One region of the Desulfobotulus pelophilus genome, then DNA from elsewhere that is predicted to be linked to it. Evidence: predicted binding sites of a transcription regulator. Region 1 holds the regulator's gene; each other region holds the start of a gene.
What was found. The regulator sigma-54, encoded in region 1, starts transcription at its own class of promoters, with help from an activator protein. The targets are predictions, from matches to a motif close to TNTGGCACANTTTCTGCTNT.
Positions count from the first base shown of each region.

Region 2: OOT00_RS14625 (type I polyketide synthase) is a predicted target of sigma-54. The motif match lies at 987-1,006, and genes of this name have one in related genera.
Region 3: OOT00_RS04105 (DVU0772 family protein) is a predicted target of sigma-54. The motif match lies at 1,548-1,567, and genes of this name have one in related genera.

Region 1 is NZ_JAPFPW010000002.1:37,943-40,211, forward strand. It holds gene hpf (ribosome hibernation-promoting factor, HPF/YfiA family) at 1-355, opposite strand, end outside; gene rpoN (RNA polymerase factor sigma-54) at 461-1,891, opposite strand; gene lptB (LPS export ABC transporter ATP-binding protein) at 1,893-2,269, opposite strand, start outside.
Region 2 is NZ_JAPFPW010000025.1:12,399-14,667, forward strand. It holds gene OOT00_RS14625 (type I polyketide synthase) at 1-873, opposite strand, end outside; gene OOT00_RS14630 (OmpP1/FadL family transporter) at 1,289-2,269, opposite strand, start outside.
Region 3 is NZ_JAPFPW010000003.1:95,157-97,425, forward strand. It holds gene OOT00_RS04100 (molybdopterin molybdotransferase MoeA) at 1-693, opposite strand, end outside; gene OOT00_RS04105 (DVU0772 family protein) at 1,129-1,491, opposite strand; gene OOT00_RS04110 (hypothetical protein) at 1,966-2,172, shown strand; gene OOT00_RS04115 (desulfoferrodoxin) at 2,248-2,269, shown strand, end outside.

The DNA of each region.
Region 1 (2,269 bases):
ACTGGCGGATGGCAGCAGCTTCTGCCATGGATGCCTCGGCGCCTTTAATTCCCCCTTTGGAGACAGGGCGTTTTTCTCTTTTCTTTTCTTTGCTTCGCCGGATCTGTTTTTTGAGTTTGTCTACCACAAGGTCAAGGGCTGCGTACATGTTTTCCGTTTCTTCCGTAGCCTGAAGATTAAGACGGTCACAGGTTATGCGCACTTCTGCAATGTGACGGATTTTTTCCACGGATAAAACTACCTGTGCCTCTGCCGGGCTGTCAAATTGTTTATCCAGCCGGGCAAGCTTGCTGGCGGCGTAGTCTTTGAGTGCTTCCGAGGGTTCGATGTTTTTGAAGGTCACTGCTGTCTTCATGATGGGCCTCCCTGGTGGGTTTGGTTCGAAGTCCTCTATGGCTGTCCTGCCGCTGCCGGATATGGTTTCTGCGGCAGGATCAATGCTGTTTGCGACTGATATGACTCAGTACTGTCTGCGTTTGCTGGAGGGAAGAATTTTTAGAATTTCCCTGTATTTGGCAATGGTTCTTCTGGCAATGCGGATATTATGATCCTTTTCAAGAATGGCTGCTAGTTTCAGATCGCTGTAAGGATTTTGCGGATGTTCGCTTTCCACCAGCTGCTTGATTTTTTCAAGGACGCTGGCCGATGCGAGGGCTTCTCCCTCAACTCTGTTTATGGAGCTGTTGAAAAAATACTTGAGCTCAAAAAGACCCTGTGGTGTGTAGGCATATTTGTTGGTTGTAACCCGACTGATGGTGGATTCATGCATTTGTATGTCCTGGGCTACATCCCTCAGTACCATGGGCTTTAAATGGGTAATGCCTTTTTCAAAGAAGTCCCTCTGAAAGCGTACAATGCTTTCCATTACATTATAGATGGTTTTCTGGCGCTGCTGGATACTTTTGATCAGCCACGAGGCGGAGCGCATTTTTTCCTGAAGATAATCTTTGGTTTCCCCGGATATTTTTTCGCCGGTGCGCATGGCTTTTTTATAATATGGGTTGATATGCAGCCTTGGCAAACCATCATCATTCAGGGTTATAATGAAGTCATCATTCTGTCTGTATACATAGATATCCGGTGTAATATAAACCGGGGCTTCATTATGATACTCCCGGCCGGGTTTGGGTTCCAGCGACCGAATGACGGCGACGGCAGCAATAATGGTTTCTATGGGAAGCTTCAGGCTTTTGGCAATGGCTTTAAAATTTTTGTTCTCAAGATGCTTGAGATGTTGGGAGATGATTTTTTCAACAATTTCTGAGTGGATGCCGAGTCGTTCTGTCTGCAGCAGCAGGCATTCCTTAAGGTTACGGGCTCCTACGCCTGCAGGGTCAAAGGACTGGACAAGGGAGAGGGTTTTGCCGACCTTTGCTTCGGGACAGTTGCATACCTCAATGATTTCTTCCAGGGTGGCATCGAGATAGCCGTCTGTGTTGATGTTTCCGATGATGAGGCTGGCAATCTGCTGGGTACGGATATCGGTTTCCGCCATGGAAAGCTGCCAGAGCAGATGTTCATGCAGGCTCTCCTTGCCGGAAACAAAATTCTCGTAGCGTGGGCCGTCTTTTTCCTCGGATTCAAAGTGAACCCTGCCGGCACTGCTGTACTCATCCAGATAGCTGTCCCAGTCGGTTTCAGGACTGACGGTTTCCCCGATTTCCACTTCCTTGAGACCCTCTTCCGTAGCAGGAGATTCCGGGGTTTCCGGGGTCTCCGGCTCAGGGGCTTCCATGCGTTCCTCAAGGGCAGGGTTTTGTTCCAGTTCCTGCTGGATGGCATCCACAAGTTCAAGCCGGGAAAGCTGTAGCAGTTTGATGGCCTGCTGCAGCTGGGGTGTCATGACAAGTTGCTGGGTCAGTTTAAGCTGTTGTCGGAGTTCTATGGCCATTTTATAACCGGAATCCGTCTCCTAAGTAGTTTTTTCGGGCTACGGGACTGGAAGCAATGGCTTCGGGCGAGCCCGACTCCACAACTTTACCGGAATGCAGGATGAATGCTGTATCGCAGACCCCCAGAGTTTCCCGTACATTGTGATCAGATATAAGTACACCAATACCCCTCTGGGTCAGATAGGCAATGATGCCCTGGATGTCGCTGACAGCCATGGGGTCCACGCCTGCAAAGGGCTCATCCAGAAGAACAAAGGCCGGATCTGTGGAGAGGACCCGGGCAATTTCAAGCCTTCTGCGTTCTCCGCCGGAAAGGACCGTTGCTGGCTGGGTAGCCAGGTGGCGTATGCCGAGTTCGTCCAGCAGAGAATCTGCTT
Region 2 (2,269 bases), on a different contig from region 1:
TGCGAACACGGCATCCTGACCCAGATAGAAAAGACTCTGCACACTTTCCGCAGCCCCATCGGAAAGATCCGCCATTTTTTCCTTCAGGGTTTCAGAAAGGATGCGGGCTTCTTCGCTTTTTTGATCCGCACCCAGCACAAAGCGGGGCTCCAGTTTTTTCAGATCCTGGGCCAAACGGGTGCCGAGCCTTGCAAAAAAGCGGTAACGGGAGCCTTCCGGGCCTTCCAGCAGCAGGGTGTCAAGATCCTCAATGCCGTTCAGAAGTTTGCGGAAATTCTCTCCAAGGGGGGATTCCCGGCAAAGCCAGAGCTGGGCATCCAGCACAAGGCCGCTGGCTCCTGCACTGAAAAACCCCGCTGCCGTGTGCATGCCCACACCCCCGTGGATGAAAAGGGGAAGATCACTTGTTTCCAGATACTCCTGCATGAGAATGAGAGCCGTGTGGCGGGAAACGGAACCTCCGGCCTCAAGGCCCTTCAGCACCAGCCCATGAACGCCCATGCGGGAAAGCTCCGGGCCATGGCCCGTGTGTTTCAGCTCCAGAAGGCGCTTGACCGGCCAGGCTTTCAGATCCAGATTCTTTAAGGCATCCTCAAAATCATAGGAAAAAATGAGGGCTTCCAGATATCGGGGGGGATTTTTTTTAAGCTTTTCCAGAAGGTCTTTTCGGGAAAGGGGAACCCGGATGGCAAAGAGGATATTTTTTTCATCCAGCGTCCTGCCTGCCCCAAGAACGGCTTCTGTGTCCATGAACTCCGCATCCAGAACCGGAAGGCCCCCTGCCCTGTGCAGGCTTTCCATGTAACGGAGGTTGAAAACTTTCTGGGGCAGACAGGCAAGCAGGGGAAGGCGGCAATCCAGTATTCTCTGCATGGGCTTTTTTTCTCCTTTATGGCGGGGCCTTAAAATATTGTAAGACCCGGGTCTTGCGGAAGGATGGGTAAAAATAAGGGTTTCCCTGTTCACGGGGAACCGGAACAGGGCCTTAAGCAGGATGTGTGCCAGAGAAAATATGTGCACGGCAGAAGCGGCAGGCAAAACACAGATAAACATTTAAAATTAAAAACTATACTTTCATAAAAAAGAGGCGCATGCTTTCCTCAGGGGAAAGGGTAGCACTTCGCACCGCCCATACACAAAATGAACATAGCACTGCACAAAACGACCACACCCATCCAGAGGTAAGCCTGCGGAAAAAAGGAAGGATAAAAAAAAAGAAGAGACAGCCGAAGCTGTCCCTTCATCCCCGGAGGAAGAGGCTCAGACATGAACACAGGCAAGCGGACGGCTACCGGAAGCTATATTCAAGACTGAAGGCCAGCACATGGGCATCGGGTCTTTTGTAAGTGGTTTCATGAAAATTACCCTCATGATCCCTCGTTGCGGTATTTTTCACATCAAAATACACATTCCGCATATAACCGACACCGATGGTGAAGTGATTGTTCACTCGGGTCCGCACACCCGTACCCAGATTAATGAAATTATTCTTGTACAAGGCCTCCGACTGATACTTGTCATCATAGTTCAGGAAGGCGTAGGCTATGCCCGCACTGAACCTTGTATTCTCCGAAATTTTGTAATCTCCACCCACACCGATTTCAAAGCCCGGATCCAGATCATACTTGATTTCATTCGGCACAAAAACCTGACCGGTAAAGGTGGACGGCGCTGGTTTCTTGTATTCCCCCCACATGGGCAAGTACAGGATGAACATACCATTCATGTTCAGTCTGTCCGTGAGAGCATAGTCTGCTCCCAGAAATATTTTAGTGGGCTCATCAAAGCGAAAGCTTCTCTTATCCGTATAACCGGAGGCCTGAGAGAGGAAATTGCCCTGAGAAAGATCCTTTTTCACATCCACTTCCCAGTCCATGGGAGCAAGGGACTCGATCATGAAGGCAAGGTTCAGTCTTTCAACGGGCTGATAATTGACGCTCACAAAGAGAAGCCCGCCCAGAGCCGACCATTCCGCATCATAAAGTGTATCCTTGCTGCCGAAAAGACCTGCGGACTGTACATCAATCTGTGTGGACTGATAACCATAAATAAGCCTTGCCCCTGCGGCCACGGAGAGCTTCTCATTTACCGCCCGGGCCGCACCAAAGGTAAGGGCCGGCATCATGGAAAGAATTTCCACGCTGGCTCCCGCCCCGACGGGACCATTCGGATCATTCATATTACCGGTAAAATATTTCTTTCCATTGGTCCATCCTGCCGTATTATCAATTCCCCACAAGGCCATATTCACATTGGGTGTACCATCGCT
Region 3 (2,269 bases), on a different contig from region 1:
TGCGATGGGGAGTTCAAGGGGGACAGCTCCCTGTTCGCTAACCATGGCCGCAAGGGTTCGGGTATTGATATCCCGTATTTCACCCGGATTGAGTCTGCTCTCGGGAGGGCGGACCTCATCGCCCGTAGAAAGGATGGCTATCACGGGTTTTTTAAAAACCCTGACCGCGGTGAAACCAGATCCTGCCAGAAATCCCAGGTCCTGGGGTCGCAGCCGTTTTCCCTGTGCAAGGAGCAGCTGCCCCGGACGGGCATCGTCTCCTTTACGGATGACGTGGGTACCCGGTGCAACGGATTTGTGAATTTCCGCAAGGCTGTCGTCAATGGGGGTGGTATCTTCAATCATGACTACGCTGTCTGCGCCCTGGGGAAGCATGGCTCCTGTGGCGATGGCCGCTGCCTGCCCCGGTCCTATGGAAAAGGGTGGGTGGTCGCCTGTTTTAATGCGTCCTACAAGGGTGAAGAGAGGGGAGGCACTTTCCGAGGCACCAAACGTATCTTTTGCGCGGAGGGCAAAGCCGTCCCGTGTGGAGCGGTCAAAGCCGGGAACATCTTCTCCGGCCACCGCACTTTCGGCAAGAATGCGATGCAGAGCTTCGGATACGGGCTGCTTCTCGGTCTCCATGGTAGGGAAGAGGGAGATAAGCCTCAGGGCTTCATCAAGGGAAATAACGGAAAAGAAGGCTGGTGTCATAGAATCTCCGGAAGCAGGGGACATCCGCAGCAGGGGGTATGCGGAGCGGGGCTGTAAGGGGTTTCCGTCGGGTACGTTTGCAAGAGACAGGGCAATCCCGGCTTCAGGTTTTCTTCTACAGTCGGCATAAAAAGTCAAGGGAGAGCCTTACGCCCAGCCCCATATTACCGGTAAAAAAGAAAGAAGGAGAAGGTTCGTTTGGATAGTCATGTGCGGTAATCATGGCTGAAGAGAGGGCTTTTGAACCATGAATCATCAGAATTAAAAAATGAGACTCCGGCAGTTTCAGGACTGCCGGAGTTGGTTCAGGAGGGGGACCGGACGAGGAGTCTCCGGTCTCTCAGGTGACGGGAGGAAAGAAGCGGATTGAGCAGGAGGTGCTGTGGGATAGCATTATAAAATGTGTAAAGGTCATGGTAATCAACGGCAACTGTTTCAGTGATACAGCTTTTTCTGAAGCCAGTCTTTAACTTCACCTTCCAGTGCATAGACTCCTCTGTTGTGGCCTATGGATTCAAGAAAGGTTTCTTTCAGTCCCGGAGGCAGGGGGATTCTGGCAAGTTCAACGGCTTCTTCCGAGTTTCTTCGTATGAGATAAATCACCGGTGTATCTTCCCAGGTATTGACCGTAAAATAAAAGGATTTATCGTGTTTGCCCCGTACGGAATAGCGCAGGCCTCCCGGCTTCCATATGCCACCCCACTCCAGATAGAGGTTTACGGCATCTTCGGGGGTGAGTTCCCAGTCTATTTCATTGAGAAGATGTAAATTGTTTTTCAGTTCTTCTATGGCCAGCATAAGCATTCCCTCCTTTCGGGGTGAGCTTGTTTCGTCTTCTGTCTGCGTTTAATCATAATGCATATTCAGTGCCAGAGCTTGAGGCGTCTCTGTTTTTATTGATTTTACAGGTTTTTGTCTTGAAATGCTTTTTGAGCTCCCGATTTATTGCCCATAAAAGTGTGCCGCGGACAACACTGTATCATATGGTATCTTGATACAGTGCTTTTTTCTTGTTATTTCAAAAGCAAACTCCTGATAAGAGCATTTATTCACTCTGCGCGTCACAGATGGTCGGTGAGAAAAAAACAGTGAGAAAAGGATGGCTTCCGCAGAGAAGAAGCCCCATCACCCTTGTGGCTGGTAAGAGACATTGCTGTGGCATGAATCATGAATAGGTGAAAAAACAAAAAGTACTGACTGGATGTTGCAAGTCGGCAGAGGCGTGTTACAGTATTCCAATACAGTCAGCCCCAGAGCGGCGCTTGGAGACCAATGGTGAAAGCCTGTAATGAAAACATAGAAAAAACCCTTGTACTGGCTGATCAGATGCTGGCCCTTGCGGATAAGGGAGATGAGGAACGCGAAGATGTCGGCTGTGGTGTACTCTATGGTATACTCAGAGACACGGGCTACAGGCTGAAGCAGCTTGCGGAAAAGGAAAAAGCATCCCATATGTTCAAGGGAAGCTGGCCGGACTGAGGGGATGGATACTTGTTTTTTATGGCATCACACAGTAAATAGTAATAACAACGGAATCGGAAAAGGAGTGTATGCATGGTTGCAAGGCTTGATGTTT